2 regions of the Ruegeria sp. AM9 genome follow, and region 2 is predicted to be linked to the other one. Evidence: riboswitches for the same ligand, from Rfam matches in the RefSeq annotation. Region 2 holds a riboswitch; the other holds the start of a gene.
The links. Region 2 has a riboswitch for thiamine pyrophosphate ahead of thiB (thiamine ABC transporter substrate binding subunit). Riboswitches for the same ligand answer to the same signal wherever they lie in the genome.
Positions count from the first base shown of each region.

Region 1 (22,795 bases), on a different contig from region 2:
AAACCTTGCCAAAAAAGGCGCCAGATTCCCGAAAACCTGCGTTTTACAACGCTTGCAGGCCTCTCATCCCGCCCTTATATACGCCGGGACGCGCGATGGTGTAGGGCCGTTCGCGCATATCAGATCGGGGCCGGGTGCCATAACGGGTCCGGACCTCGGACATCGCCTTGAAGAGAAAGGGATTGAACATATGGGAAAAGTAATCGGGATTGACCTCGGAACCACCAACTCGTGTGTGGCCATCATGGACGGCTCGCAGCCGAAGGTCATCGAAAACGCCGAAGGGGCGCGGACCACGCCCTCGATCGTCGCCTTCACCGAAGATGAGCGTCTGGTCGGTCAGCCTGCAAAACGTCAGGCGGTCACCAACCCCGACAACACGATCTTTGGCGTCAAGCGTCTGATCGGTCGTCGTGTGGATGATGCAGAAGTCGAAAAAGACAAGAAAATGGTGCCGTACGCCATCGTCGATGGCGGCAACGGCGACGCCTGGGTCGAAGCCCGCGGCGAAAAGTACTCCCCAAGCCAGATCTCGGCCTTCACTCTGGGCAAGATGAAGGAAACCGCCGAGAGCTATCTGGGTGAGGAAGTCACGCAGGCGGTTATCACCGTTCCGGCCTACTTCAACGACGCACAGCGTCAGGCCACCAAAGACGCCGGTAAGATCGCCGGTCTGGAAGTGCTGCGGATCATCAACGAACCGACAGCTGCCGCTCTGGCCTATGGTCTGGACAAGGAAGAGACCCAAACCATCGCGGTTTATGACCTTGGTGGCGGTACCTTCGACGTGACCATTCTGGAAATCGACGACGGCCTGTTCGAGGTCAAATCGACCAACGGCGACACCTTCCTGGGTGGTGAAGACTTTGACATGCGCATCGTCAACTACCTGGCGGACGAGTTCAAAAAGGAACACGGCGTCGACCTGTCTGCCGACAAGATGGCTCTGCAGCGTCTGAAAGAAGCCGCCGAGAAAGCCAAGATCGAACTCAGCTCGACCTCGCAGACCGAAATCAACCAGCCGTTCATCTCGATGGGTTCGAACGGTCAGCCGCTGCACATGGTCATGAAACTGACCCGTGCCAAGCTGGAATCGCTGGTGTCGGACCTGATCAAGAAGTCGATGAAGCCCTGCCAGGCTGCTCTGAAAGACGCCGGTCTGTCGGCGGGTGACATTGACGAGGTTGTTCTGGTCGGTGGTATGACCCGGATGCCGAAAGTCATCGAAGAGGTCACCAAGTTCTTCGGCAAAGAGCCGCACAAGGGTGTGAACCCGGACGAAGTGGTCGCCATGGGCGCCGCCATTCAGGCCGGTGTTCTGCAGGGCGACGTCAAAGACGTGGTTCTGCTGGACGTGACCCCGCTGTCGCTGGGTATCGAAACGCTGGGTGGCGTGTTCACCCGCCTGATCGACCGCAACACCACGATCCCGACGAAAAAGTCTCAGGTTTTCTCGACCGCCGAAGACAACCAGAACGCCGTGACCATCCGCGTGTTCCAGGGTGAGCGTGAAATGGCTGCGGACAACAAGATTCTGGGTCAGTTCAACCTCGAAGACATCCCGCCCGCGCCGCGCGGTATGCCTCAGATCGAGGTGACCTTCGACATCGACGCCAACGGTATTGTCTCGGTTTCGGCCAAGGACAAAGGCACCGGCAAAGAGCAGAAGATCACCATCCAGGCCTCGGGTGGTCTGTCGGATGACGATATCGAAAAGATGGTCAAGGACGCCGAAGAGAACGCGGAAGCCGACAAGGAACGCCGCGAGCTGGTCGACGCCAAGAACCAGGCGGAAAGCCTGATCCACTCGACCGAGAAGTCGATGGAAGAGCACGCCGACAAGGTCGACCCGACCACCATCGAAGCTATCGAGCTGGCGATTGCCGCGCTGAAGGACGAGCTGGAAACCGAAAATGCCGACAAGATCAAGTCGGGCATCCAGAACGTCACCGAAGCCGCGATGAAGCTGGGCGAAGCCATCTACAAGGCGCAAGCCGATGAGGCCGAGGATGAGCCCGCGGCGGCGGATGCCGCTCCGGCTGGTGATGACGACATTGTCGACGCCGAGTTCGAAGACCTGGACGAAGACAAGCGTAACTAACGGGTAACCGGGCCAATGCGGGCCGGTCCGGTTGCCGGGCCGGCCCGATTACGTTGAGGCAGAAGGAAACACTGATGTCAAAACGCGACTACTACGATGTGCTCGGCGTGTCCAAGGGCGCATCGGCGGACGAGATCAAGAAGGGCTTTCGCACGAAAGCCAAGGAATTGCATCCCGACCGCAACAAGGACAACCCGGACGCCGAGGCCCAGTTCAAGGAAGCGAACGAAGCCTATGACGTGCTGCGCGATGCCGACAAAAAGGCCGCTTATGACCGTTTTGGCCATGCTGCCTTTGAAAACGGCATGGGCGGTGGCGGAGGTCGTCCCGGTGGCGGCTTTGGTCAGGGCGATTTTTCCAGCGCGTTCTCGGATGTGTTCGACGATCTGTTTGGCGATTTCATGGGTGGCCAGCGCGGTGGCGCCGGTGGCGGCCGTCGTGCCGCGCGCGGGTCCGACCTGCGCTATAACCTGCGTGTGACGCTGGAAGAGGCGTTCTCGGGCCTGCAGAAAACCATCAGCGTGCCTGCGGCCGTGGCCTGTTCGGCCTGTGACGGTTCGGGTGCCGAAGGCGGCGTGGAGCCGACCACCTGCCCGACCTGTTCAGGCATGGGCAAGGTCCGCGCGCAGCAGGGATTTTTCACCGTCGAACGCAGTTGTCCTACCTGTTCGGGTCTGGGCCAGATCATCAAGAACCCCTGTAAATCCTGCGGTGGCGCAGGCCGCGTGGAAAAAGAACGCGCCCTGTCCGTGAACATCCCTGCCGGTGTCGAAACCGGCACCCGTATCCGTTTAGCAGGCGAGGGTGAGGCCGGGATGCGCGGTGGCCCTCCGGGTGATCTGTATATCTTTGTCGAAGTGTCCGATCACAAACTGTTCGAGCGCGATAGTGTAAACCTCTATTGCCGCGTGCCGGTCAGCATGGCCAAAGCCGCGCTGGGCGGATCGATCGAAGTGCCCACCATCGACGGTGGGCGCGGTCGCGTGCAGATACCGGCCGGCAGCCAATCGGGCCGTCAGATGCGTCTGCGCGGCAAGGGTATGCCTGCCCTGCGCGGTGGCGGTGTTGGTGACATGTTCATCGAACTGGCCGTGGAAACACCGGTCAACCTGACCAGCCGCCAGAAAGAACTTCTGAAAGAGTTCGATGATCTGGGTGAAGATAACCATCCGGAATCAAATAGCTTTTTCTCATCCGTCAAGTCCTTCTGGGACGGGATGAAAGGCTGATACAACAAAACAGGCCGCACCGATTGGGGCGGCCTTTCGCTTAAGGGGGCTCTGCCCCCGCCGCCCTTTGGGCGACTCCCCCGGGATATTTATAGACAGATGAAGCAGGGGATCCGGACTTCATCTGTCTGAAAATATCCCGGAGCGCGAGGCAGAGCCTCGCTAAATTCCTTCAATTCATTGCGCGCGTATAGGTTGGTCTTATTTACCTGCCGGATGTGGTCTTACGATCCGAAGATTGCCGCTTGATTTTCTCCCCCTTGCCTGAGATTGTCCGCCCAACCGTTGGGGTGCCCCGATCAAGGGGCTGAGAGGCGTGAATGCGCTAACCCATCGAACCTGATCCGGGCAATACCGGCGTAGGGAACGGTCGTATACACTACAGACGTTTTCCATGCTGCGTTGCCCATTGATGATGGAGCAACGATATGGCGCATATTGCCCTGACTATTGCGGGCTCGGACAGTGGCGGCGGGGCCGGGATACAGGCGGATCTCAAGGCGATGTCCGCATTGGGCGTATACGGCGCCAGCGTGATCACGGCGGTGACGGCGCAGAATACCCGGGCCGTGACAGCGGTGCATGGGATTCCGCTGGATGTGGTGTCCGCCCAGATCGAGGCGGTTCTGACCGATCTGGACGTCGGTGCGATCAAGATCGGGATGCTGGCGACACCAGAGATCATACAGACGGTTGCGGACTCTATTGCCCGGTTTGATGGCCCGGTTGTGCTGGACCCGGTGATGATTGCCAAATCCGGGGATGCATTGCTGGCGCAGGACGCGGTGCAGACCTTGCGCGATATTCTTGTACCACAAGCTACGTTGCTGACCCCGAACCTGCCCGAGGCCGCCTGTTTGTTGGAGAGTGCCGAGGCCGAAACGTCTGACCAGATGGTTGCGCAAGGGCTGGCCTTGTGCGGGCTGGGTGCAGGTTCGGTGCTGATGAAAGGGGGACATGGCCGCGGGGATGTCTGCCGTGACATGCTGGTCGATGCCGCTGGTCTGGTGGCCGAGTTCACCGCCCCCCGACGCGAGACGCGAAACACGCATGGTACAGGGTGCACCTTGTCGTCGTCGGTTGCGGCGGGGCTGGCTCGGGGGCTTGGCCTGATTGATGCCGCTGCGCAGGCGCATGACTACCTGCAGGGGGCGATCGCCCGGGCGGACGGTTTGATGATCGGGCAGGGGCACGGGCCGGTGCATCACTTCCACCGGGTCTGGCCCGCGTGACGGTCTGGTCGGTCATAGGGTCCGGGGTGGCCGGATTGGCAGTGGCCAGCGAGCTTGTCTCGCGGGGCGCCAAGGTTCAGGTTTTTGATCCCGCAGGCCCTCCGGGTCCGCATGGGTGTTCCTGGTGGGCGGGCGGCATGCTGGCCCCGTGGTGTGAGTATGAAAACGCCGAGGAACCTGTGCTGCGGTTGGGGCAAGCTGCATTGGATTGGTGGGCGGCGCGCACGCCAGTGGAGCGGCAGGGAACGCTGGTTGTGGCCAACCCGCGCGATCTGCCTGATCTGCGCCGGTTTGCCCGCCGGACTGAGGGGTACAGCGAGGTCACTCAACCCGAAATCGCTCAATTAGAGCCTGATTTGCACGGATTCGCCAAGGGTCTTCATTTCACGAATGAAGCCCATCTGGACCCACGCCGGGCCTTGCGGGACCTTCATGGGCAACTGCTGGACCAGGGCGTCGAATTCCACCGCAAACTTGCCCCTTCACGGCTTGAAAATGCAATTGACTGCCGGGGTTTGCACGCCCGCGAGGTGCTGCATGATCTGCGCGGCGTGAAGGGTGAGATGCTGGTGATCCGCTGCCCGGACGTGACCCTGACCCGGCCCGTGCGTCTGCTGCACCCGAGGATGCCGCTTTACATCGTGCCGCGCGGGGACGGCGTCTACATGCTGGGCGCGACGATGATCGAAAGCGAGGACAGCAGCCGCATCACCGCGCGGTCGATGCTGGAACTGCTCAGCGCCGCTTATGCGCTGAACCCTGCTTTTGGTGAGGCCGAAGTGTTGGAGATTGGCGTCGATCTGCGCCCGGCCTTTCCCGACAACCTGCCGCGTATTCGACGGCTGGGGCGCACGATCTATGCCAATGGCCTCTATCGCCACGGCTATCTGCTGGCCCCGGCGCTGGCGCAGGGCGTGGCGGATCTGGCGCTGGACAACAAACATTCGGAGATGGTCGATGAAGATCGTGCTTAATGGCGAACCGCGCGAAGTGCGGGCTGAAACTCTTACGGAGCTGCTGGTCGAATGCGGATTCTCGGGGCGGGTGGCAACGGCCGTGAATGAGGATTTCGTGCCCTTGGGTCTGCGCATGGCCCACACATTGACCGACGGCGACCGGATCGAAGTTGTCGCGCCGATGCAGGGGGGCTGAAGATGAAGAGTTTCTACGGCACCTCTCTGCCCAACCCCCTGATGCTGGGTACGGCGCAATATCCCAGCCCCGCGACTCTGGAACAGGCGTTTCGGGACAGTGGAGCCGGGGTTGCCACGGTATCACTGCGGCGCGAATCCGGGGCGGGGCAGACATTCTGGCAGATGATCCGCGCATTGGGCGTGCTGGTCCTGCCCAATACCGCCGGGTGTCACACGGTCAAAGAGGCCGTGACCACCGCCCATATGGCGCGGGAGGTGTTCGATACCAAATGGATCAAGCTGGAACTGATCGGCCATACCGACAGCCTGCAGCCGGATGTGTTCCAACTGGTCGAGGCCGCCCGCATTCTGACCGAGGACGGGTTTCAGGTCTTTCCCTACACCACCGATGATCTGATCGTCGGCGAGCGCCTGCTTGAAGCTGGGTGCGAGGTACTGATGCCCTGGGGCGCGCCGATTGGATCGGGACGGGGGCTGAGCAACGAATACGCTCTGCGCGCGATGCGGGCTGAGTTCTCGGACGTGCCGCTGGTGATCGACGCCGGGATCGGTTTGCCCAGCCACGCGGCGCAGGCGATGGAGTTGGGATATGACGCGGTCCTACTGAACACAGCTGTGGCCCGGGCCGGAGACCCCGCAGCCATGGCACGCGCAATGATGCTGGCGATCGAGGCGGGGCAACTGGCCCATCAGGCCGACCCGATTGAGGCACGCGATATGGCCGAACCTTCCACCCCGGTGATCGGAAAGGCGTTCCTGTCATGAGGCTCGACCGGTTCTACCCGATCTTCGGTCATTCGGAGTGGCTGCGCCGGATGCTGCCCTTGGGTGTGCAACTCGTGCAGTTGCGGATCAAGGATCAGCCCGACGCGGTGGTGCGCGACCAGATTGCCCTGTCACGCGATCTGTGCCGCGAACATGGCGCGGTGCTGGTGGTGAATGACTATTGGCAAGACGCTATCGATCTGGGCTGTGACTGGATCCATCTGGGGCAGGAGGATCTGGATGAGGCCGATCTCAAAGTCATCCGCAAGGCAGGGCTTAAGCTGGGTGTTTCCACCCATGACGATGATGAGCTGGAGCGGGTTCTGGCGATGGACCCGGATTATGTGGCGTTGGGTCCGGTCTATCCGACGATCCTGAAAAAGATGAAATGGCACCAGCAGGGCTTGCCCCGGGTCACCGAATGGAAGGCGCGTGTGGGCAATATTCCTCTGGTCGGCATAGGTGGCATGAGCGTCGAACGCGCGCCGGGGGTGCTGCAGGCGGGGGCTGATATCGTCTCGGTCGTCACCGACATTACGCTGAACACCGATCCAGAGGCCCGCGTACGCGAATGGATCGAGGTCACGAGATGAGCCGCTATGCCCGCCAAACCCTGCTGTCTGAGGTCGGGCCCGAGGGGCAGGCACGCCTGTCCTCGGCGCGGGTTCTGGTGGTGGGGGCCGGGGGGCTGGCTGCTCCGGCGCTGCCGCTGCTCACGGGGGCCGGGGTCGGGCAGTTGACGATCATGGACCGCGATGAGGTCGCTCTGTCGAACCTGCACCGGCAGACCTTGTTCACCGAGGCGGATTGCGGCCTGCCCAAAGCCAAAATCGCCGCCGATCGGTGTCGCGCTCTGAATGGTGAGATCGAGGTCATCGGTCAAAAACAGGCTCTAACAAGCGAAAACGCCGCCAGCCTGGTGGCGCAGGCGGATGTGATCCTCGATTGCGCCGACAGCTATGCGGCCAGCTATATCCTTTCGGATACCTGTCTGGCGCAGGGCAAACCGCTGATCAGCGCCTCGGTGCTGGGCCTGTCGGGTTACGTCGGCGGGTTCTGTTGCGGGGCTCCGTCCCTGCGCGCCTTGTTTCCTGATGCCCCGGACAGTGCAGCAAGTTGTGCGACCGCAGGGGTACTTGGCCCCGTGGTCGGAACGATCGGAGCGATACAGGCGCAGATGGCGCTGAATCTGATCTTGGGCATCGACCCGTCACCTCTGGGTCAAATGGTGCGCTATGATGGCCGCACCTTGCGCAGCAGCAGTTTCCGCTTTGACGACGCGCCCGAGCCGAGCACCTGTTTTCGTTTTCTCTCTGCCACCCAACTGACGGCGGATGACCAGATTGTCGAACTGCGCAGCGCCGATGAAGCGCCTATTCCTGCGCACCCCAGTGCGGTGCGAATCTCACCTGATAGGCTGCAAGAAATAGACCCTAACAAAGACAAAAGACTGGCGCTCTGCTGCGCCACCGGCCTGCGTGCATGGCGCGCAGCGGAAAAAATTCAACCGGATTGGCCGGGCGAGATTGTCCTCGTCGCGGCCTCAACCTCGTGAGTGAAAAGGAAACGCGAGACATGAAGAAACTGATCACAGCCATTGCCCTGCTGGCCGCCGCGCCCGCCTGGGCTGAGGATAAGATGACCGTTCTGCTGGACTGGTTCATAAACCCCGACCACGGCCCCATCATCGTGGCGCAGGAAAACGGGTATTTCGCTGATGAAGGGCTTGAGGTCGAAATCATCCCGCCCGCTGACCCCTCGGCCCCGCCGCGTCTGGTGGCTGCCGGTCAGGCGGATCTGGCCGTGTCTTATCAGCCTCAACTGCACCTGCAGATCCACGAAGGCCTGCCTCTGAAACGTGTCGGCACGCTGGTTGCCACCCCGCTGAACTGCCTGCTGGTGCTTGAGGATGGCCCGATCGAAACGCTGGCCGACCTCAAGGACAAGAAGGTCGGGTTCTCGGTCGCTGGTGTGGAAGAGGCGGTTCTGTCCGCGATGCTGAACACCCATGATGTGGCGCTGGACGATATCGAGATGATCAACGTGAACTTCTCGCTGTCGCCGTCGCTGATGAGCGGTCAGGTGGATGCGGTGATCGGGGCTTTCCGCAACTTTGAACTGAACCAGATGGATATCGAGGGCGTCGCGGGCCGGTGTTTCTATATCGAGGAAGAAGGCGTGCCGCCTTATGATGAGCTGATCTATGTCGCCAACCCTGAAACGATGGATGCCGACAAGGTCGCCCGTTTTCTGGCCGCGACGGAAAAGGCGACCCAGTTCATCGTCAACAACCCGGAAAAAAGCTGGGAGATTTTCGCCGCTACCTCGCCGGAATTGCAGGATGAGTTGAACGCCCGCGCCTGGGTCGACACGCTGCCCCGCTTTGCCCTGCGTCCGGCGGGTTTTGATGCGGGTCGCTATGCCCGGTTCGAGGCGTTCCTGAAAGACAGCGGCATGATCGACAGCATCAACCCAGTCAGCGACATCACAATCGACGTGACCGTGCAATGAGCGCATACGGCAAAGCGTTCACGCTGATGCGGGATGCGGCGCAGGGGCCGTGGCGGGAGTACACCCGCCACGCCTTTGTCGAAGGGATGAAGGACGGCACCCTGCCGCGTGCGGCGTTTCTGCACTATCTGCGGCAGGATTATGTGTTCCTGATCCACTTTTCGCGCGCTTGGGCGTTGGCGGTGGTCAAGTCCGAAACCCATTCCGAGATGCTGACTGCGGTTGCGACCGTCAACGCATTGGTGGCTGAAGAAATGCAGCTGCATATCGGGATTTGCGAGGCCGAAGGCATCTCGGGCGAAGAGCTGTTCGCGACCAGGGAACGGGCCGAGAATCTGGCCTATACCCGCTTTGTGCTCGAGGCCGGGTATAGCGGCGATCTGCTGGATCTGTTGGCCGCGCTGGCGCCTTGCGTGATGGGGTATGGTGAGATTGGCGCTCGGCTGGCGTCCGAGGCCACGTCTGACACCTATCGCGACTGGATCAGCACCTATGCCAGCCCTGACTACCAGGCGGCGTGTCTGGCGGTCGGAGAAATGCTTGATGTAGCTCTAACACGGCGTATTGGTGCAGGTTTTGAGACATCACCGCGTTGGCAGCGCCTGTGCCAAACCTTCCGCACCGCGACCGAACTTGAGGTCAATTTCTGGCAGATGGGCCTGACCCCATGACCCCGGCACCCGGCCTGACAATCAGCGGATCGGCCAGCATTGATGGCACACCGCTGTTTGCGCCGCTGTCCCTAACGCTTGGCGCGGGGCAATGGACCTGCCTGCTGGGTGGCTCAGGTGTTGGGAAAACCACCGTTCTGCGCCTGATCGCGGGGCTGGATGCGGGGGCTGAGTTCACTGGCCAAATCACCGCCGGCGATGGTCAACCGGTGACCCAGCGTGTCGCTTACATGGCGCAGGACGATCTGCTGTTGCCCTGGGCGACCGTTGCGCAGAATGTTTTGCTGGGCGCGCGATTGCGGGGTGAAAAATCGGATCTTGCCCGCCGCGACCGCCTGATCGAACGGATGCGCCTGCGAGACCATCTGACCAAGAAACCCGGCGAATTGTCCGGCGGTCAGCGGCAGCGCGTCGCCTTGGCCCGGACGCTGATGGAAGATCGCCCTATCGTGTTGCTGGACGAACCGTTTTCGGCCCTCGACGCCCGCACCCGCGCCGACATGCAGGATCTGGCGGCTGAGGCTTTGCAGGGCCGCACCGTTCTGCTGGTCACCCATGACCCGGCCGAGGCCGCCCGGCTGGGTCAGTCCATCGTGGTGATGACGCAACACGGCCTGACCCCCTGTCAGCCTCCTGCTGCGCCTGCCCCGCGTAAGGTGGATGACCTTGGGTCACTGGAGACCCAAGGCGCGCTGCTGCGGTTGCTGCGAGAGGAGGCGGCGTGAAATACCTCTCGGCTCTCGCCGCGACCCTGTTCGCATTGGCGGTCTGGCAGGCGATTGTCTCTCTGACCGGCCTTCCGAAATTCATCCTACCCGGACCCGCCTTGGTGGCGGAGACATGGTGGCAGAACCGCTGGCTGATTGCCGAACACACGTGGATCACCGCGATTGAAGTAGTGGTCGGGCTGGCCTGCGGCACGGTTCTTGGAGTTGTCACCGCGCTGCAACTGGCCAATTCGCGTGCCGCGAGAGTTCTGGTGCAGCCGATGCTGGTGTTCACGCAGGCGCTGCCGGTTTTTGCGCTGGCGCCGCTGCTGACACTGTGGCTGGGCTATGGGCTGTGGTCCAAGGTCGCGATGGCGGTGCTGATCATCTATTTCCCGATCACCTCATCCTTTTTTGATGGCTTGATGCGGACGCCAGCGGGTTATCTGGATTTGGCGCGCACCATGCAGGCCAGCCCGCGCGCGGTGTTGTGGCATATCCGGATACCGGCGGCTTTGCCCTCACTGGCGTCGGGGATGCGTCTGGCGGCGGTTTACGCGCCGATCGGGGCGGTGATCGGCGAATGGGTCGGGTCCTCGCAGGGGTTGGGGTATCTCATGCTGCTGGCCAATGGCCGGGCCAAGACCGATCTGATGTTTGCGGCGATGCTGACGCTGGGAGTGTTCTCGGTCTTGCTGCACATGCTTGTCCGCCGCGCCACGGCCCGCATGGCGGGTGAGGCGCGTTAACCTTTCAGAAACCGATTCTGCGCCAGTCTTGGGCCATGACCCAGGACGCCTTTGCCGAAGCCCCGACGCTGTTTGAAACTGACGAAGCCCCGGTGCAGCCGCTGCCATCGGGGCGGTTGCCGTCCTACATCAAGGATCATCGCAAACGGCTGCGCGAAAGGTTCATGTCCGGTGGCTCGGCGGCGATGCCGGATTATGAGCTGTTGGAGCTGGTCCTGTTCCGGTCCATCCCCCGGCAGGACGTCAAACCGCTGGCGCGGGCGCTGATGGACACGTTCGGCGATTTCAACCGCGTGCTGACCGCGCCCGAGGAACGGCTGCGCCAGATCAAGGGTGTTGGCGATACGGTGATCACCGACCTGAAAATCCTTGAGGCCTGCGCCCACCGCATGGCCCGCGCGCGGGTGATGCAGCGGCACGTGATCTCGGGCTGGGATGCTTTGCTGGATTATTGCCACACCACCATGGCGCACCGTGAAACCGAGCAGTTCCGGGTGTTCTATCTGGATCGCAAGAACGTACTGATCGCGGATGAGGAACAGGCCAAGGGCACCGTCGATCACGTGCCGGTCTACCCGCGTGAGGTGGCGAAACGGGCGCTGGAACTGAATGCCTCGGCGCTTATTCTGGTGCACAATCACCCGTCCGGCGATCCGACCCCGTCACAGTCTGATATCGACATGACCAACCGGATTCAGGACGCCTGTCTGGCGCTGGGCCTGACGTTGCACGATCACCTGATCATCGGCAAATCGAATGAGCTGAGCTTTCGGTCCGAAGGGTATCTGTAGCGGGTTACCGGACCCAGACCTCGACCCGGCGATTGACCTTGCGGCCCCAATCGGTGTCGTCGCAGGCCATCGGCATAGCCTCGCCAAACCCGTCAACGTCAAGCTTAATGCTGCCGGGGATCGCGGTTTCCACCGCCGCCAGCACCGCATTGCGCACCGTTTTTGCCCGCAGCAGCGCAATCCGCGCATTGGCTGCTGCGTCACCGTCGCCGTCGCTGAAACCGACAAAGACCAGTTGGCGCGCATCGAGCGTTCCCGCTTCAAGCTGCTGGGCCAGGTGCTGGATGTTCGACCGCGATTGCGCGTCCGGCCGCGAGGACCCGGCCTCGAACCGGAAAGACAGCGACAGGCGGGACAATGGCCGCAATGTGGTGACCATGCGTTGGAGTTCTTCCAGCCCGACCTCGGCACCGCCTGAAGCCACGGCATTTGCAAACCGGTTTCCCTGTAGCTCGATGGGCATCCTTTCGGGCGCCTGATCGACAAAGCCCGCGTCGCGGATTGCCATCTGGGCGTCAGCGCTTTGGGTATAGGCCAGGAACTGACGGGCGATGCGGGGCAGGCGGCGATCAGGCAGATACAGGAACATGGGCGAGGTCAGCGGGTAATCCTCGGTCTTGATTGTTTGCCGTGTGGCCATCAGCGCATGGCCGCACCCCCCGGCCAACGGCAGGGCGCGGGCTGTTTCGACCTCGGCCTCGCTGGCGATGCCGATGGCAAAGGGGTCATCGACCACGGCGCGGACCAGATCGCTGCCGCGCGCATGTCGCAGGACGGCGTCTGGCAAGGCGGCTGCGGGCGTCAGCAACCGATCCTCGACCCCTTGCGCCAGCCCCGACCCGGCATCGGGCAGGTGCAGCGCAATTGGCGCGTCCGGTCCGCCCAGGGCGGACCAGTTGTCGATCTCACCGGACAGCACCAGCGCCAGATCGGACAGGGAAATATACGGCACCGGGTTTTTGGGTGCCACAATGGGAACCAGCGCATCCAAGGCAACAACCCGAGACCGGCGCGCCTGGGTCAGATCGCCCAAACCGGCGGCCTCGGCAGCCTCTTGTTCCGACGGGCGGATTTCGCGCAGGGCCATCACGATATCGGTTTGCCCTGCGATCAGGTTGGTAAAACCGCCACCTGTGTTGCCAATGTCGAAAAAGAACCGCCCCAGCGGGGCTTTGCGCCCGGGCTGGTGCAGCTCATAAACCAGTGTGTTGTTTTGGGTCACGAGGGCGGTCGCGGACAGCCCCTCCTGTTCCGCAAAGCCCATCAGCAGGGCGGGCAGCACCTTTTGGGCCATGACCGATGACCCGGAAAACCGCAGCTCGGCCACGAAATCGGTCAGGTTGGGGCAGGCGGGTCCGTCGCAGGTCACGCCGGAGCCGTCCACGGTCAGTTCGCCGAATTGCGTGTCGATGCGGTAGAACTCACCGTCGAACCCCAGAAGGGTCCCGGCCACCTCGACTTTGCCGTCATGAGAGGTGAGCGTGATGTCCTGCGCCTGAACGGCCGGGGCCAATAGCGCCGAAAACAGTGCGGCTGCCGCCACACGAAGGAATGTCATTGGAAGTTCGAGCCTGCCTGCGGGTTTAGTTTGCCGCGATTGTCAGGTTTTGGAGCAGATTATTCAACACCAGAAACTCTCCGGTTTTGGAACAATCCGGAAAGCTGAGTGTCAGGTCGCGTGAGCGCAGGCTTCGGTCATATTGCAATTCCATCGACTGCACGCTCAGGTCCTGGCCGCAATTGGCCTCGGTCACTTCGGCCTCGACCGTCAATGCGATCGACCCCGACTGGTGCGATTGTGCCGCGGGAAAGGAATAGACCTCGATGTTGCGGGCATCTTGGAGCGTGGGCTGGGACAGATGCACGACGCTGCCCGCGCCTTGCGTGCCTGACCCGGCAGAAACATGACCCGCGTCGCCATAGCCGGCGCCGAATTCCAGCGCATGTAGCTGCAACTCGGTCTCACCCTGCCATTGCAGGGCGACGCGGGAATACTGGCCGATGTCGGGAATGTGAGTGGTGGCTACGGTCCCTTTCTTATCGTCAAGCGAGATCAGAAAGATCGCGTATTCCGACAGGGCCGGTATGGTCAGATCCAATGTGCCGTTTGCGTCCGTCTCTTGCGTGACGGTCAGGCCGCTGTGATGCACCTCGATCCGTTCATTGCCGTGGCAGGGGGCTTTGACGATCAGGCGGGCGGCGGCACCGGGGACGGCACGAGCCCGGGCGCTGAGACCACAATCGGCGCGGTCAGAGGGGGTTGACCGGTTGGGTTTGAGCCTGCGTTGCGTCGATGACGTGATCTGGTGTGTTCCCGTGGTGGGGGTCGAGGAGGTCAGGACAATACCCTCCAGCCCGGACACACCTGCGTTCGGGGCGGCGGCCGCAATTTCAGCGTCCTGCGAACCGTTCAGTCCCGCAGGAATTCCGTTTTGCATCAGGTAACCAATCGCCAGCGCACAAACGACTGTGCCGCCGGTGGTCACGTAGTTCTTAATTACAAACAAGACACCCTCCCCAGTTGAAGGAGCGAGTCGCATATTGATTAAGAAACACGGCCAATATGTGGCCGTGACAGGGACTCAATGTGTCTGCAATCGGGTGACGTTAGGTCAGACGCCCGTGGCAATGTTTGAACTTTTTGCCCGACCCGCAGGGGCACCGGTCATTGCGCGACGGGTTGCCCCAGGTGCTGGGATCGTCCTCGACAAAACCGGGGCGGGCATCGCCCGAGGCTTCGGCCTCGGCCACCGCCTCGGCGCGGTCCGAGGCCTGATCGACCGCCTGTTGCGCCTGTGCCTGCTGTGCCGCCATCTGCGCCAGCATTTCCTTTTGCTCTTCCTCGGTCAGCGGACGCACGCGCGACAATTGCTGGGTCACGGTTTCGCGCAGGCCGTCGAGCATTCCTTCGAACAGCTGGAAGCTTTCGTTCTTGTATTCGTTCAGCGGATCGCGCTGCGCGTAGCCGCGGAAACCCACGACCGAACGCAGATGTTCCAGCGTCAGCAGGTGCTCGCGCCACTTGCTGTCGATGGTGTTCAGCAGCACCTGCTTTTCGATGTTGCGCATGTTTTCGGGGCCAAAGGCGGCGGCCTTCTGCGCCATCATCTCGTCGGCGGCGTTGATCAGGCGTTCGCGCACCTGTTCGTCATCCACACCTTCCTCGGCGGCCCAGTCCTGAACCGGGGCGTCAATGGTCAGTTTGTCCTTGATCGCCTCGTGCAGGCCGTCGGTGTCCCACTGATCGGCATAGGATTTGGGCGGCATGTATTCGTCGATCAGGTCGTCGATCACCTGCTCGCGCATGTCCGAGACGATCTCGGACAGGTCATCCGAGGACATGATCTCGCGCCGCTGGCTGAAGACAACCTTCCGCTGGTCGTTCATCACGTCGTCGAATTTCAGAACGTTCTTGCGCATGTCGAAGTTGCGGCCTTCGACCTTGGATTGCGCCCGTTCCAGCGACTTGTTGACCCAGGGGTGGACGATGGCCTCGCCCTCTTTCATGCCCAGAGTGGTCAGAACCTTGTCCAGCCGTTCCGAACCGAAGATGCGCATCAGGTCGTCTTCGAGGCTGAGGTAGAACACCGTGCGCCCCGGATCGCCCTGACGGCCCGAGCGGCCACGCAACTGGTTGTCGATACGGCGGCTTTCGTGGCGTTCGGACGCCATCACATACAGGCCACCGGCGGCCAGAACCTTTTCCTTCTCTGCCGCGTGGTTGGCTTCTTCCGCGGCACGCAGTTCCGAGGGATCAGCCTCGGGGTTTTCAGCCAGCGCCTTCAGCACCTTCATTTCCACATTGCCGCCCAGCTGAATGTCGGTGCCGCGACCGGCCATGTTGGTGGCGATGGTCACCGCGCCCAGACGGCCCGCATCGGCAACGATCTGCGCCTCTTGCTCGTGCTGGCGGGCGTTCAGGACATTGTGGGCGATACCTTCCTTTTGCAGCAGCTGGCTGAGCAGTTCGGATTTCTCGATCGACGTGGTGCCCAGCAGGACCGGCTGGCCCTTTTCCTGTGCTTCCTTGGTCTGTTCAATCATCGCGCCGTATTTCTCGGCGCCGGTGCGATAGACCTGATCGTCCTCGTCCACCCGGGCGATTGGCTTGTTGGTCGGAACCTCGACCACGCCCAGACCGTAGATCTCGGCAAACTCCTCGGCCTCGGTCAGGGCGGTACCGGTCATGCCGCTCAGCTTGTCATAGAGGCGGAAATAGTTCTGGAAGGTCACGCTGGCCAGCGTCACGTTCTCGGGCTGGATCTGGACGCCTTCCTTGGCTTCGATGGCCTGGTGCAGGCCTTCCGACAGGCGGCGACCCGGCATCATGCGGCCGGTGAATTCGTCGATCAGTACGACATTGCCGTCACGCACGATGTAATCCTTGTCGCGCGTGAACAGTTTGTGCGCGCGCAGACCCTGGTTCACGTGGTGCACGACCGTGGTGCTTTCGGGATCATAGAGCGAATGGCCTTCGGGGATCAGGCCGGCGGCCATCAGCTGCTGTTCCAGAAACTCGTTGCCCTCGTCGGTGAAGGTCACGTTGCGGGATTTCTCATCCAGCGAGTAGTGATCGTCGCTCAGCGAGGGGATCAGCCCGTCGATGGCGGTATACAGGTCCGACCGGTCCTGCGACGGCCCCGAGATGATCAGCGGCGTACGCGCCTCGTCGATTAGGATCGAATCCACCTCGTCCACAATCGCGAAATTGTGGTACTTCTGATAGACCTGCTCCAGATCGGCCTTCATGTTGTCGCGCAGGTAGTCGAACCCCAGCTCGTTATTGGTGGCATAGGTGATGTCGCATTTATAGGCGGCCATCTTCTCGGCATCCGGCTGGCCCGACCAGATCACTCCGGTGGTCATGCCGACGGCGGCAAACACCTTGCCCATCCATTCCGAGTCGCGTTTGGCCAGGTATTCGTTCACCGTGACCACATGCACGCCCTTGCCGGTCAGCGCATTCAGATAGGCGGGGAAGGTGGCGACCAGCGTCTTGCCCTCACCGGTCTTCATCTCCGAGATATTGCCCTGATGCAGGAAGGTGCCGCCCATCAGCTGCACGTCAAAGGCGCGCAGACCCAGCGCGCGCTTGGCGCCTTCGCGGACGTTGGCAAAGGCTTCGGGCAGCAGCGCGTCCAGGCTTTCACCGTCCAGCGCGCGTTTGCGCAGTTCTGCGGTCTTTTCGATCAGGCCCTCATCGGACAGCTTCTCGAACTCGGGTTCCAGCGCGTTGATCTTTTCGATCAGGGGGCGGGTCGCCTTGATCTTGCGGTCGTTCGGTGTTCCGAACACCTTTTTGGCGAGCGTTCCGAGTCCCAGCATGTTCACTCCAGCGGATCTGTTCTTATCGTGGTTGCGACAGGCTTGCCCACCTTGCGCGCAACCCATAGATACGGGGGGTGAAAGGTGGCCCTGTCCAAGGCTTCAAAGCGATGTAAGCGGCAGGTCCCAGAGTGTCAACGCCACGCCCTGTCGCGGCAAAGAAATAGGATGATTCCATGCCCAAAGGCCTCACTTTTCTGCCATCGCTGGCGCTTGCTGCGGTGATGGCCCTGCCATTGGCGGCTGAAACCAAACCCGACGCCGGCACTGTCATCGCGCGTGTGAACGGGGATGAGATCACATTGGGTCACGTCATTGCCACCGGGGCTGCCCTGCCCGAGCAGTACCAACAGATCGAAGACGACGTCCTGTACGAGCTGATCGTCGACCAGCTGATCCAGCAGGTGCTGCTGGGCCAGCAGCAGGACGCCTTGTCCAAGCTGAACACACTGGCGCTGGACAATGAGACGCGCTCGCTGCTGGCGGTTCAGACGGTGAATACGCTGCTCGAGGAAAAGCTGACGGATGACGCGATCCAGGCGGCCTATGACGCGAAATATGCCGATTTCCAGGGCGCGGATGAATTCAACGCCAGCCACATCCTTGTGAAAACCGAAGAAGAGGCCAAGGACATCAAGGCGCAGTTGGACGACGGCGCCGATTTCGCCGAGCTGGCCAAGGAAAAATCGACCGGCCCGTCAGGCCCCAATGGGGGTGAGCTGGGCTGGTTCGGATCGGGCCAGATGGTTCCGGCTTTTGAGGCGGCCGTGATCGGCCTGGAAAAAGGTCAGGTGTCCGAGCCGGTGAAAACCCAGTTCGGCTGGCATGTGATCACCCTGAACGACAAGCGCAAATCCGAGGCGCCCGAGCTGGATCAGGTCCGCGCCGAGCTGACCCAGACCTTGCAGCAAGAGGTCATTCAGGCCCGCATCGACGAACTGACTCAGCAGGCCGAGATCGAGCGCCCGGCACTGGAAGGCGCTGGCCCCGAAGTTCTGCGTCAGACTGACCTGATTCAGGAGTAAACGCCCGTGGCCACGATCACCAAGGTCTCTCCGCTGGCCCCGGCGGGCTTTCCCGAATTGCCTGCAATTGACGGTGTGCGCTTTGCCACCGTCGAGGCGGGTGTGCGCTATCAGGGCCGCACCGACGTCATGCTGGCCGTGCTGGACCCCGGCACCTCGGTCGCCGGGGTGTTCACCCGGTCCGCCACCCGCGCGGCCCCGGTGCTGGATTGTCAGGACAAGATCGGCGGACCCAGCGATGGGCCTGCGGCGGTCCTTGTGAACTCGGGCAATGCCAACGCGTTCACCGGGCATTACGGTCAGACCTCGGTGGCCGAGGTGACGCAGGCCGTGTCGACAGCCACCGGCGTTCCGGTCGAGCGGGTCTTTACCTCTTCGACTGGCGTGATCGGTGAACCGCTGCCGCATGAGCGTATCGTTGCGCAGCTTGAGGCGCTGAAATCGGGCCTCAGCCGTCATGCCATCGAAGACGCGGCGCGGGCGATCATGACCACCGATACGTTCCCTAAAGGGGCATCGGCACAGGTCGAGATTGACGGCAAAACAGTCTCTATTGCGGGGATTGCGAAGGGGTCCGGCATGATCGCGCCCGATATGGCGACAATGCTGGTCTATATCTTCACCGATGCGCAGGTCGAACAATCGGCATTGCAGGCGATGCTGGGGGCCCAGACCGACCGGACCTTCAACTGCATCACCGTGGACAGCGACACCTCGACCTCTGACAGCTTGTTGCTGTGTGCCACCGGCGCGTCGGGCGTGGACGCCACAGGCAACGCGGCTTTTGCCGAGGCGTTGGAGGCTGTGATGCTGGACCTCGCGCAGCAGGTGGTGCGCGACGGGGAAGGCGCTACGAAATTCGTGGAAATCCGCGTGACCGGGGCCGCCTCGGACGCTGACGCCAAGGTGCATGGTCTGGCGATTGCGAACTCGCCGCTGGTGAAAACGGCAATTGCGGGCGAAGACCCGAACTGGGGCCGCGTTGTGATGGCCATCGGCAAATCCGGCGCTGCGGCGGACCGGGATCTGCTGAGCATCTCTTTCGGAAACATCCTTGTGGCCGAGAAAGGCTGGGTCAGCCCCGATTACCGCGAGGAAGACGCCGCCGCTTATATGAAAGGTCAGGATCTGGTGATCACCGTCGATCTGGGGCTGGGAGCGGGCAAGTCCACAGTTTGGACCTGTGACCTCACCCATGGATATATCGAGATCAACGCGGATTATCGCTCGTGAAAACTATCCTTGTTTCTGCCGTTGCCCTGATCGATATCGAGGGCAGGGTCCTGTTGGCGCAGCGCCCCGAGGGCAAGTCGATGGCCGGTCTTTGGGAATTCCCCGGCGGCAAAATCGAACCCGGCGAAACCCCCGAGGTCGCGCTGATCCGCGAATTGCATGAGGAACTGGGCATCGACACCTGGGCCTCGTGCCTCGCCCCGCTGACCTTTGCCAGCCACAGCTATGATGATTTTCACCTGTTGATGCCACTGTTTGCTTGTCGCAAGTGGGAGGGTATTCCGCAGTCGAAGGAAGGTCAGGCGCTGAAATGGGTGCGGGCGAACGATCTGCGCAGCTATCCGATGCCTGCGGCCGATGTGCCGCTGATCCCAATATTGCGCGACTGGCTGTAACATTCTGCTGCCTAGTTTAGAATCTTTGGCGCACAGTTCTCGTCGGACCAGCTCACTGAGTTTCCAGAACCCATCCGGGGCAGTTGGCCGCTGTTCAAGGTAGAACAGGTCCATGCGTCGATGGCTCTGCTGTTCACGGCGGATATGTTAACGCAACATGAACAATGTGTTCCCATTGGGTTCAGTGTTGATGATGCAAGCTCGAACCGCTCATCGAGAGTCGAATTGAAGTATATGCGCAGACGCGCCGGTTCTCACAAATTTGGTCAAAGGACCGGGCGGGGTGGGATTTAGCCGTTTAAACGGTGCCAATCGGAGTGGGGTTACTATGAAACACGACGTGGGTTCAGCCGACAACGCAATGCAAGAAAAGTGGGCCAAATGGAGTATGCAACCCAAAAAACAGCGACATAACATCGGGTACTACGCGTCTGTACTTGTCGTCGCAGTGTCGGCATTCGTTGTAGTTGGTTTCCATCAATATCTGATTTTCTGAGACCTTTTTAATCTGACGAATCGTGTTAGGCCGCCGGCCTGAAAAAGGTAACAAAGCGGCTTTTCGGGTCTGAGTGCCACGTGCCCTTGGATTTGATGAATAGCACGCAGGCCCAGGCAACCCGTCGTTTCGCGTTTAAACAGGATTGGGTTTGGCGGTGCTTTCGTGCAGTAAGATCGGGCTGAACATTTGCCGAGTCAGGGCTGTTACAATTCGTAAGAATTGAGAAAACATCAGGAAAAAGTTGACGCTGATCTTTCTCGCGTCCCTTATCGGGGCGTTGGCGTTCGGGCCTTTGACCCGGACCCGCCATTTCCGGCCCGGGGAGGGGCCGGATGGGGAGGAGAGAGAGATTGGCTCAGACGCAGTCGGGCGCGGACGGGATGGCTTCCCTTCCGGCGCTGCTACATCGCAATGCGACACAGTTCGGGGATGTCCCGGCCTATCGGGAAAAGGAATTCGGCATCTGGCAATGCTGGACCTGGGCGGAAACCGCTGCCGAGGTCCGCGCGCTGGCGCTTGGTTTCCTCGAGATCGGCGTTGAAAAGGGCGATCATATTGCCGTGATCGGCCGCAACCGTCCTGCGCATTACTGGTCGATGGTCGCGGCGCAGATGGTGGGCGCGGTGCCGGTGCCTCTGTATCAGGATTCGGTGGCCGAAGAGATGGCTTATGTGCTGGAGCATTGCGGCGCGAAATACGTCGTCTGCGGTGATCAGGAGCAGGTCGACAAGGTCATCGAGATTCAGGAAAACCTGCATCAGGTCAAACACATCTTCTATACCGACAAGCGCGGGATGCGGAAATACGACCATTCCCAGATGAACGCGCTGGAAGACATCATGGCCGAGGGCCGCGCGGGTCATCAGCGGTTCGATGCGGAACTGGACAAGCGGACCGCTGCGATCACCTATGACGATACCTGCGTGATGCTTTACACCTCGGGCACCACGGGCAAGCCCAAGGGTGTGGTTCTGTCGAACCGCAACGTGATCGAAAGCGCCAAGAACTCGGCCGAATTCGATCACCTGACCCGGAATGAGGACATCCTGTCTTACCTGCCGATGGCCTGGGTCGGGGATTTCATCTTTTCCATCGGACAGGCCTACTGGTGCGGTTTCTGCGTGAACTGCCCCGAAAGCGCCGATACGATGATGACTGACCTGCGCGAGATCGGACCGACTTATTTCTTCGCCCCGCCGCGGGTGTTCGAGACTCAGCTGACCAACGTCATGATCCGGATGGAGGATGCGGGTAAGTTCAAGCGGCGCATGTTCCATCACTTCATGGCGCACGCCAAGAAGGTCGGTGGCCTGCTGTTGGACGGCAAGCCGGTGGGTTTCGGCGACAAGCTGAAATACGCGCTGGGCAATCTGCTGGTCTACGGTCCGCTCAAGGATACGCTGGGTTATGGCCGGTTCCGCGTGGGGTATACAGCGGGTGAGGCCATCGGGCCGGAGATCTTTGATTTCTATCGCTCGCTGGGCATCAACCTGAAGCAGCTTTACGGTCAGACCGAAGCCACCGTGTTTATTACCGTTCAACCTGATGGTGAGGTGCGCGCCGATACGGTTGGTGTGCCCGCGCCGGCGGTTGAATTGAAAATCGACGACAATGGCGAGATCCACTACCGCTCGCCCGGTGTGTTCGTCGAGTATTACAACAACCCGGACTCGACAGCCTCGACCAAGGATGCCGAGGGCTGGGTGGCCACCGGGGATGCCGGGTTCATCGAGGAAGGCTCGGGTCATTTGCGGATCATCGACCGCGCCAAGGACGTGGGCAAGATGGCCGATGGGTCGATGTTCGCGCCGAAATATGTCGAGAACAAGCTGAAATTCTATCCCGATATTCTTGAGGTCGTGCTGTTCGGCAGTGGCCGGGATCATTGCGTGGCCTTCATCAATATCGACCTGACCGCGGTGGGTAACTGGGCGGAACGCAACAACGTGGCCTACGCGTCCTATCAGGAACTGGCGGGACATCCGCGTGTGTTGGAGACGATCAAGTCCCACGTGGAAGAAGTGAACAAGTCCGTTGCCGCCGATGAAATGCTGTCGGGCTGTCAGGTGCATCGCTTTGTCGTACTGCACAAGGAACTGGACGCCGATGATGGTGAGATGACGCGTACGCGGAAGGTGCGGCGTGGGTTCGTCGAGGAGAAATTCAGCGACATCATCGCGGCACTGTATGACGGGTCCGAAACTGTCTCGACCACGACCGAGGTGACCTATGAGGACGGCCGCAAGGGGTCGATCTCGGCGACGCTGGAGATTGTGGACGCGCCGGTTGTGCCGGTCGCTCAGCACAAGGTGGCGGCGGAATGAAGGCCGGTCGCGCGCCGCTCGACCTGCGGTCATCGCCCCGCCCGCCGTCCCGTGTTTGCATAAGTCAGGGAGAGGCTGATGCTG
Region 1 is NZ_JBQFWY010000003.1:139,746-162,540, forward strand. It holds gene dnaK (molecular chaperone DnaK) at 191-2,101, shown strand; gene dnaJ (molecular chaperone DnaJ) at 2,176-3,330, shown strand; TPP riboswitch at 3,607-3,713, shown strand; gene thiD (bifunctional hydroxymethylpyrimidine kinase/phosphomethylpyrimidine kinase) at 3,759-4,562, shown strand; gene ACR0DO_RS07910 (FAD-dependent oxidoreductase) at 4,559-5,536, shown strand; gene thiS (sulfur carrier protein ThiS) at 5,520-5,714, shown strand; gene ACR0DO_RS07920 (thiazole synthase) at 5,717-6,481, shown strand; gene ACR0DO_RS07925 (thiamine phosphate synthase) at 6,478-7,074, shown strand; gene ACR0DO_RS07930 (ThiF family adenylyltransferase) at 7,071-8,036, shown strand; gene ACR0DO_RS07935 (ABC transporter substrate-binding protein) at 8,057-8,992, shown strand; gene tenA (thiaminase II) at 8,989-9,663, shown strand; gene ACR0DO_RS07945 (ABC transporter ATP-binding protein) at 9,660-10,388, shown strand; gene ACR0DO_RS07950 (ABC transporter permease) at 10,385-11,119, shown strand; gene radC (RadC family protein) at 11,155-11,910, shown strand; gene ACR0DO_RS07960 (substrate-binding domain-containing protein) at 11,915-13,468, opposite strand; gene ACR0DO_RS07965 (hypothetical protein) at 13,494-14,417, opposite strand; gene secA (preprotein translocase subunit SecA) at 14,518-17,235, opposite strand; gene ACR0DO_RS07975 (peptidylprolyl isomerase) at 17,412-18,260, shown strand; gene argJ (bifunctional glutamate N-acetyltransferase/amino-acid acetyltransferase ArgJ) at 18,267-19,493, shown strand; gene mutT (8-oxo-dGTP diphosphatase MutT) at 19,490-19,888, shown strand; gene ACR0DO_RS07990 (AMP-binding protein) at 20,768-22,711, shown strand; gene ACR0DO_RS07995 (ABC transporter ATP-binding protein) at 22,790-22,795, shown strand, end outside.
Region 1: linked by a shared signal. The riboswitch ahead of thiD (bifunctional hydroxymethylpyrimidine kinase/phosphomethylpyrimidine kinase) and the one ahead of thiB (thiamine ABC transporter substrate binding subunit) in region 2 are both predicted to bind thiamine pyrophosphate.

Region 2 (7,611 bases):
CCGGAAAGCCGCCGCGCAGAGGCCTGAAACAGGGTTTCCTCACCAACCAGCGGCACGAATTGCTTGGGATAGCTTTTGCGCGACAACGGCCACAGGCGCGTTCCGGAACCACCGCAAAGAAGAACAGGTGTGATCAACATAAAATGCTCAATATCTGATTTGCTTCAACCGGTCCTAGTCAATGACTTTTAATGTGACAAGTGCCTGGACAACACCGCGAAGTTTTTTCGCTGACATGCGGTATGCCTGCGATATTGCGCCTAAGACACATGCAAACGCCAAGCCTTAGATGTGGCGTTCATCACCGCCGCTTTTCATCATTGTTGGTCGGTGGTGGCTTGCGGTGCACCGCACTTTTCTTATCATCCTGCGAACTGCCTCCGGACAGCTGGCGGCATCACCTGAATTCACGCAGTTCCTGTAACGGTAACGCAAAAAGAACGGAGAAATCATGTCGGGTCATGGCTATGAATCGGGTCGTCTGAACCTGCCCTTTGTCGGCATCGCGACCTTTGGCAAAAAGCCCTATGTCGGGGACTGGGACAATATTGATGCCGATGTCGCCATCCTTGGCGCACCGTTCGATTTTGGATGTCAGTTCCGCTCGGGCGCCCGGTTCGGGCCGCGCGCGGTGCGCGAGGCCTCGACCCTGTTCAGCTTTGGCCATGCTGGCGCCTATGACCACGAGGACGACGCCACCTATCTGGGCGCCGACGTGCGAATTGTCGATCTGGGCGACGCCGATATCATCCACACCAAGACCGAGGAAAGCCACGCCAATATCGAATATGGCGTGAAGAAAATACTGGATGCCGGTGCGCTGCCGGTGACCATCGGCGGCGATCACTCGGTCAACATTCCCTGTATCCGCGCCTTTGCCGAGGATTGCGACAAGAACGGCCCCATTCATGTGGTTCAGATCGACGCGCATCTGGATTTTGTCGATGAACGCCACGGCGTCACCGAAGGCCACGGCAACCCGATGCGGCGGGCGATCGAAAAGGACTACGTCTCGGGGATGACACAGCTGGGCATCCGCAACGTGTCCTCGACCGCCAGAGAAGGCTATGAAGACGCCCGCGCCCGTGGCTCGGACATCCTATCGGTCCGGCAGGTGCGCAAACTGGGTACGGACGGTGTTCTGGAGCGCATCCCCGAGGGCGCGCGCTATTATGTCACCATTGATATCGACGCGTTCTGCCCCTCGATCGCGCCGGGCACCGGAACGCCCAGCCATGGCGGGTTCCTGTATTATGACGTGCTGGAAATCCTTCAGGGGCTGAGCAAGCGCGGCGATGTGGTCGGTATCGACCTGGTCGAGGTCGCCCCGGCCTATGATCAGACGGAAAGCACACAGATTTTGGCGGCTCAGGTCCTGCTGAACTTCCTCGGATTCATCTTCCACAATCGAAAATAGTGGCTAGCCCAGATAGGCCCGCAGGCTGGGCGGCGGGTTGTCGAACAGCTGCGCGGTCGCCGCGGGTGGATGCGCGCGCCCGTCGGCCACCAGCACGGTCTGCTCGGCAATGCGGCGGGCATCCTGCGGGTCATGGCTGACCATCAGCAGGGTTGTTCCGGTCTCGGCCAGCAACCCTGCAACAAGATCCAGCATCTCCGCTTTCAGCGCCGGTCCCAGCGCCGCAAAGGGTTCGTCCAGCAGCAGCATGTCGCGCCGTTGCACCAGAACCCGGGCCAGCGCGACCCGGCTTTGCTGGCCACCGGACAGCTCGGCCGGTTTGCGCCCCTCAAGACTGGGCAGCGCCACTCGGGCCAGCGCGGATTTGACCTGCGATTGCTCCTCTGCCGACAGGCGCCCGTTCGGGCGCAGGCCCAGGGCGACGTTCTGTTCCACCGTCAGATGCGGGAACAGGTTGCCATCCTGAAACAGCATCGCCAGCGGGCGTCTTCCCGGGGCAAGGTTGGAAATCCGCTGCCCCTGCCACAGGATTTGCCCCTGTTTGAGGCCGCGAAACCCGGCGATTGCCTCAAGCAACGTCGACTTGCCCGCGCCGGAGGGGCCGACAATGGCAACGCTGGTCCCGGCCTCGACTGTAAAATCGGCCTCCAGGGCGAAACCGCCGTTTTCAATGACGCAACCGTCAAGTTTCAGCATGTAATCGCCCTCCGCGATCCAAAAGCCAGAATGCCCCCATCGACAGCACCAAAAGCAACAACGCCGCCCCCGCCGCCGCCTGCATCTGGTAAGCCCCCATCAACCGGTAAATCTGCAGCGGCAAGGTCGCGATCTGCGGATCGGCGAACAACGCAATGACACCGAGATCGCCCATCGACAACGCGGCGGCAAGGCCTGCGGCAAAACCGATTTGCGGGCGCATTCGGGGCAGCAGAATTCGGGTGAGGAACGTCTTCTTGTCCATATCCAGTGACAGTGCCAGCCGCCCATGCCGGGTGACCACGTCCCGCGCGGCGGGCACCAGAATACGCAGGGCGAACGGCAGCGCCATAACCGCATTTACCAGCGCCGTGACCGGCAACGCCAGTGCGGTGGGATTGGCCACCGGGCGGATCAGGATGAACAGGCCGGTGCCGATCACCAAGGGCGACGCCGCCAGTCCCAGAATACCGCTGAGTTCAACAATACCGTACCGCCCGGTCGCAACGGCCGTGGCCATGGGCAAGGCCAGCATCAATAGAACCGCCGTGCTGGCCGCCGCCACCAATACCGAGGTCAGCGCGGCGCGGAACACCAGCGCAGGCATCTCGAACAGCCCAGAGAGCCCCGAAATCACCACCGCCGCCAAAGGCAGCAGCAGAAACGCCGCTGCGGCCAGAATCCAAAACGCATCAAGTATTGGCGCACCGCCATCCCAGCGGCGGATGGCCCGGTCCAGACCTGCTCCGAACCCGTCGCCGCGCGAAAACTTCAGGGCCGCCAGCGCAGCCGCTGCGGTCAGGGCCAGTTGCAACGCCGACAGCAATGCCGCCCGGCCAAGGTCGAAATCATAGGTAAAGGCCTGATAAATCGCGAGTTCGATCATTGTTGCCCGCGGTCCCCCACCCAAGGTCAGGGCGACGGCAAAACTGGTCAGACAGATGGCAAAGATCACCGCCAGCACGCCGGGCAGGATGCGCCTCAGCATCGGCAGCTCGATCAGGCGGAACATCGCCATGCCGTCACAGCCCAACTGCGCGGCCAGACGAAAGCGTTCAGCGGGGATTTCCTGCCACGCCTGCAAGATCAGCCGAGTAGCCAAAGGCAGGTTGAAGAACACATGCGCCAGCACAACGCCGTGCAACCCGTAAATCCGCATCGGCGGCAGGCCGAAAACTCCCAAAATATCCGAAATCCAACCCGCGCGGCCAAAGACCTGCAACAGACCGAGGATCGCCACGATGACCGGCAGAATAAACGGCGCGCCCAACAGCGCGATCAGCACCCGCCGCCCCGGAAACCGGCGCCGGGCCAGCGCCCGCGCCACCGGCACTGCCAGCGCCGCGCTGAACAGGGCCGACAATACCGCCTGAACAAGTGTGAACCGCAGCGCAGCCCAATCCGCCGGGCCGAAGCCGCCCGCTGCCTCGGCTCGCAGGGCAACAGCGGCAAGGGTCCCCAGAATCAGCGCGGCCACCAAAGCCGCCGCGCCAACGCCCGGCCAGGGGCTTACTGGCTGAGCGCGCTCAGCCATTCCGCAAGCGCCTGATCCCGCACAGCGGCGGCCTCATCCGGAGAATACAGCAGGGATTTTTCCGGCTGAATCAGCGTGTCGAATCCGTCGGGCAGCCCTGCTGCCGGAGTCACCGCCGGATACATCCAGTTGGTGGTCGGAATGATCTGCTGGAACGCGTCCGAAACCATGAAGTTCAGGAACTGATCCGCCAGCTCCGGCTGATCGGTCCCGGTCAGCTTTGCCGCGACCTCGACCTGCATATAGTGACCTTCGTCAAAAGCAGCCGCCGCTTTGCTGGCGTCTTCCTCGGCGATCAGGTGATAGGCAGGCGATGTAGTGTAGCTGAGAACCATGTCGGCCTCACCTTCCAGAAACAGGCCATACGCCTCGGACCAGCCCTTGGTCACGGTCACTATATTGTCGGCCAGACCGGTCCAGACATCTGCCGCCTCATCGCCATATGCCGCCTGCACCCACAAAAGCAGCCCCAGACCGGGGGTCGAGGAGCGTGGGTCCTGAATGATGATCTTGGTGTCACCCTCGGCCAGTTCACGGAAATTCGCGGGCGCCGCAGCATCGGCGTTATGGACAAAGGCGAAATAGCCCCAGTCATAGGGCGCGAACACCTCATCCGTCCACTCGATCGGCAGCGTGTATTCAGCGCTGACCGAGCTGGGCGCAAACAGGCCGGTTTCCTTGGCCGCATTGATCAGGTTGGTATCCAGCCCCAGCACAACGTCAGCGTCCGAGTTCTCACCCTCAAGCCGGATGCGCGACAACAGCGCCGCGCCGTCCTCGACGCCGACAAGGTTCAGCTCGCAGTCACAGACGGCCTCAAACGCCTCTTTCACCTGTGGGCCGGGGCCCCAGTCCGAGACAAAACTGTCATAGGTATACACGGTCAGCTGAGGTTTATCGGCCGCAATGGCCGTGGTTGCGCTCAGGAGTCCCGCAGCAATCATCAGATGTTTCATGTCATCCTCCATTGCGGCGAGAGGGCAAGGATGGATGAAACCGTCACCTTTCCCTCCGCCGGTTCTAGCCGGTTCAGGTTCAACGGGTTCGCCAATGGCATCTCAGCGTGGTCGCGCCACGCACCCCGAGGTGAGGCTCTGACTAGGCGGGAACCGACCAAAAGACAACCCGCCTGTTGGTTGGGTTTCACCTATTTCACCCGCCCGGTTCGTGTTTTTACATCACCGTGGTCAAGCGGGCGGGATCAGGAAATCCGCTGTCGGAAAACGTTCAGGCCGGTTCGTGATGAACCGGCCTGACTGGTCTTAGAAATGCGCTGATTTGGTGTTTTCCGGCACCACGGGCGGGGCGAACTTGGTCAGGTCGATGCCTTCGACCGCCGCCTTGTACTCTTCGATCTTCGGCGTTCGGCCCAGGATGGCCGACAGCACGACAACCGGGGTCGAGGCCAGCAGGCTTTCGCCTTTCTTGTCCGGTGCATCTGCCACGACGCGGCCCTGGAACAGGCGGGTCGAGGTGGCCAGAACCGTGTCACCCTTGGCGGCTTTCTCCTGGTTGCCCATGCAGAGGTTACAGCCGGGACGCTCGAGATAGAGAATGTTCTCATACTCGGTGCGCGCCTGCGTTTTCGGGAACAGGTCATCGAACTCGAAGCCCGAGTATTTCTCGAGCACTTCCCAGTCGCCCTCGGCCTTCAACTCGTCGATGATGTTGTAGGTCGGGGCTGCTACAACCAGCGGCGCCTTGAATTCGACCTTGCCGGTTTCCTTTTCCAGGTTCTTCAGCATCTGCGCGACGATCTTGATGTCGCCCTTGTGCACCATGCACGAGCCGACAAAGCCCAGATCCACCTGCTTTTCTGCATTGTAGTAAGAGATCGGGCGGATCGTGTCGTGGGTGTAGCGCTTGGAAACATCGGCGTTGTTGACGTCCGGGTCGGCGATCATCGGCTCGACGATCTGATCCAGATCGACGACAACTTCGGCGAAGTATTTGGCGTTGTCATCGGGGCGCAGAGCCGGATTTTCACCCGACTTGATCTCGGCAATGCGGGCGTCCGCGATGTTGATCAGCTTTTGCAGCATGCCGTTTTCATGCTCCATACCCTTGTCGATCATGATCTGGATGCGCGATTTGGCCAGTTCCAGCGAACCGATCAGCGTGTCGTCGTTCGAAATACAGACCGAGGCTTTGGCCTTCATCTCGGCGGTCCAGTCGGTAAAGGTAAAGGCCTGATCCGCCAGCAGCGTGCCGATATGCACCTCGATCACGCGGCCCTGGAACACGTTGTCGCCATGCTGTTCCAGCATCTGCGCCTGGGTGGCGTGCACCACATCGCGGAAGTCCATGTGCTCGGCCATGTTGCCCTTGAAGGTCACCTTGACCGATTCCGGGATCGGCATCGAGGCTTCGCCGGTGGCCAGCGCCAGTGCCACGGTGCCCGAGTCAGCCCCGAAGGCCACGCCTTTCGACATGCGGGTGTGGCTGTCGCCGCCGATGATGACCGACCAGTCATCCACGGTGATATCGTTCAGCACCTTGTGGATCACGTCGGTCATCGCGTGATAGACGCCTTTCGGATCACGACCGGTGACAAGGCCGAAATCGTTCATGAACTTCATCAGGCGCGGCGTGTTGGCCTGTGCCTTGGTATCCCAGACCGATGCGGTGTGGCAGCCCGACTGATAGGCGCCATCAACGCTGGGCGCCACGACCGTTGCCGCCATCGCCTCAAGTTCCTGCATGGTCATCAGGCCGGTGGTATCCTGCGAGCCAACGATATTTACCTTGACGCGCACATCCGAACCGGCGTGCAAGGTCTTGCCCGGCGTGGTGCCGACCGCGTTCTTGTTAAAGATCTTCTCGACCGCAGTCAGGCCCTGGCCTTCGTGGCTGATTTCCTTCGACGGGGCAAAGACCAAGGGAGCTTCGACGCCCAGCGTTTCGGCCGCAAATGTCTGCAGCTTCTTGCCGAAGACAACGGCGTAAGACCCGCCCGCCTTCATGAACTCCACTTTCTGCGGCGTGAACGACGCGGACACATCGGCCAGCTCTTCGCCATCTTCGCTCAGCAGCTTGTGGTCTTTGGTGTTGATCTTCAGAACCGTGCCGGTTGCCACCGAATAGGCCTCTTCCAGGATCGGGTTGCCGTCATTGTTCAGGATCGCGTTGCCGTCTTCGTCAACCTTCTTGACCCAGTTCTTCAGGTCGATGCCGATACCACCGGTCACGCCAACGGTGGTCTGGAAGATCGGAGAGATACCATTGGTGCCTGCCACGACCGGCGCGATGTTGACGAAAGGCACGTAAGGGCTGGCCTGCTTGCCGGTCCACAGCGCCACGTTGTTGATCCCTGACATGCGCGACGACCCCACGCCCATGGTGCCTTTTTCCGAGATCATCATCACGCGGGCATCAGGATGCGCTTCACGCAATGCGCGAATCTCGGCCTGGGCTTCCGGAGTGCTGAAACACTGGCCATGCAACTCTCGGTCAGAACGCGAATGCGCCTCGGCGCCCGGCGACATCAGGTCTGTCGAAATATCACCTTCACCGGCGATGTAGGTCACGACTTTTACTTCTTCGTCCAGATCAGGAAGCTTGGTGAAGAACTCGGCCTTGGCATAGCTTTCCAGAATGTCCTTCGCCACCGCATTGCCGGCCTCGAACGCGGCCTTCAACCGGTCGGTGTCGGCGTCATACAGGAAAACCTGCGACTTCAGCACGTCGGCAGCCTGACCCGCAATCGCAGCGTCATCGCCCAGGGCCAGGTCCAGCAGAACCTCGACCGAAGGGCCGCCTTTCATGTGCGACAGCAGTTCGAACGCGAAGGGAACCGAGATTTCCTCGACAGCGGCCTCGCCCAGAATGATCTCTTTCAGGAACTTGGCCTTTTCACCTGCGGCGCTGGTTGTGCCCGGCAGCGTGTTATAGATGAAAAAGTTCAGCGACTCCGCCCGGTGTGCGTTGCCGGTATCCTTGATCTGGCCGACAATCTCTTTGACAA
Region 2 is NZ_JBQFWY010000026.1:374-7,984, reverse strand. It holds partial or broken gene ACR0DO_RS19260 (sugar phosphate nucleotidyltransferase) at 1-140, opposite strand, end outside; gene speB (agmatinase) at 452-1,417, shown strand; gene ACR0DO_RS19250 (thiamine ABC transporter ATP-binding protein) at 1,421-2,113, opposite strand; gene ACR0DO_RS19245 (thiamine/thiamine pyrophosphate ABC transporter permease ThiP) at 2,100-3,647, opposite strand; gene thiB (thiamine ABC transporter substrate binding subunit) at 3,623-4,603, opposite strand; TPP riboswitch at 4,636-4,741, opposite strand; gene ACR0DO_RS19235 (bifunctional aconitate hydratase 2/2-methylisocitrate dehydratase) at 4,910-7,611, opposite strand, start outside.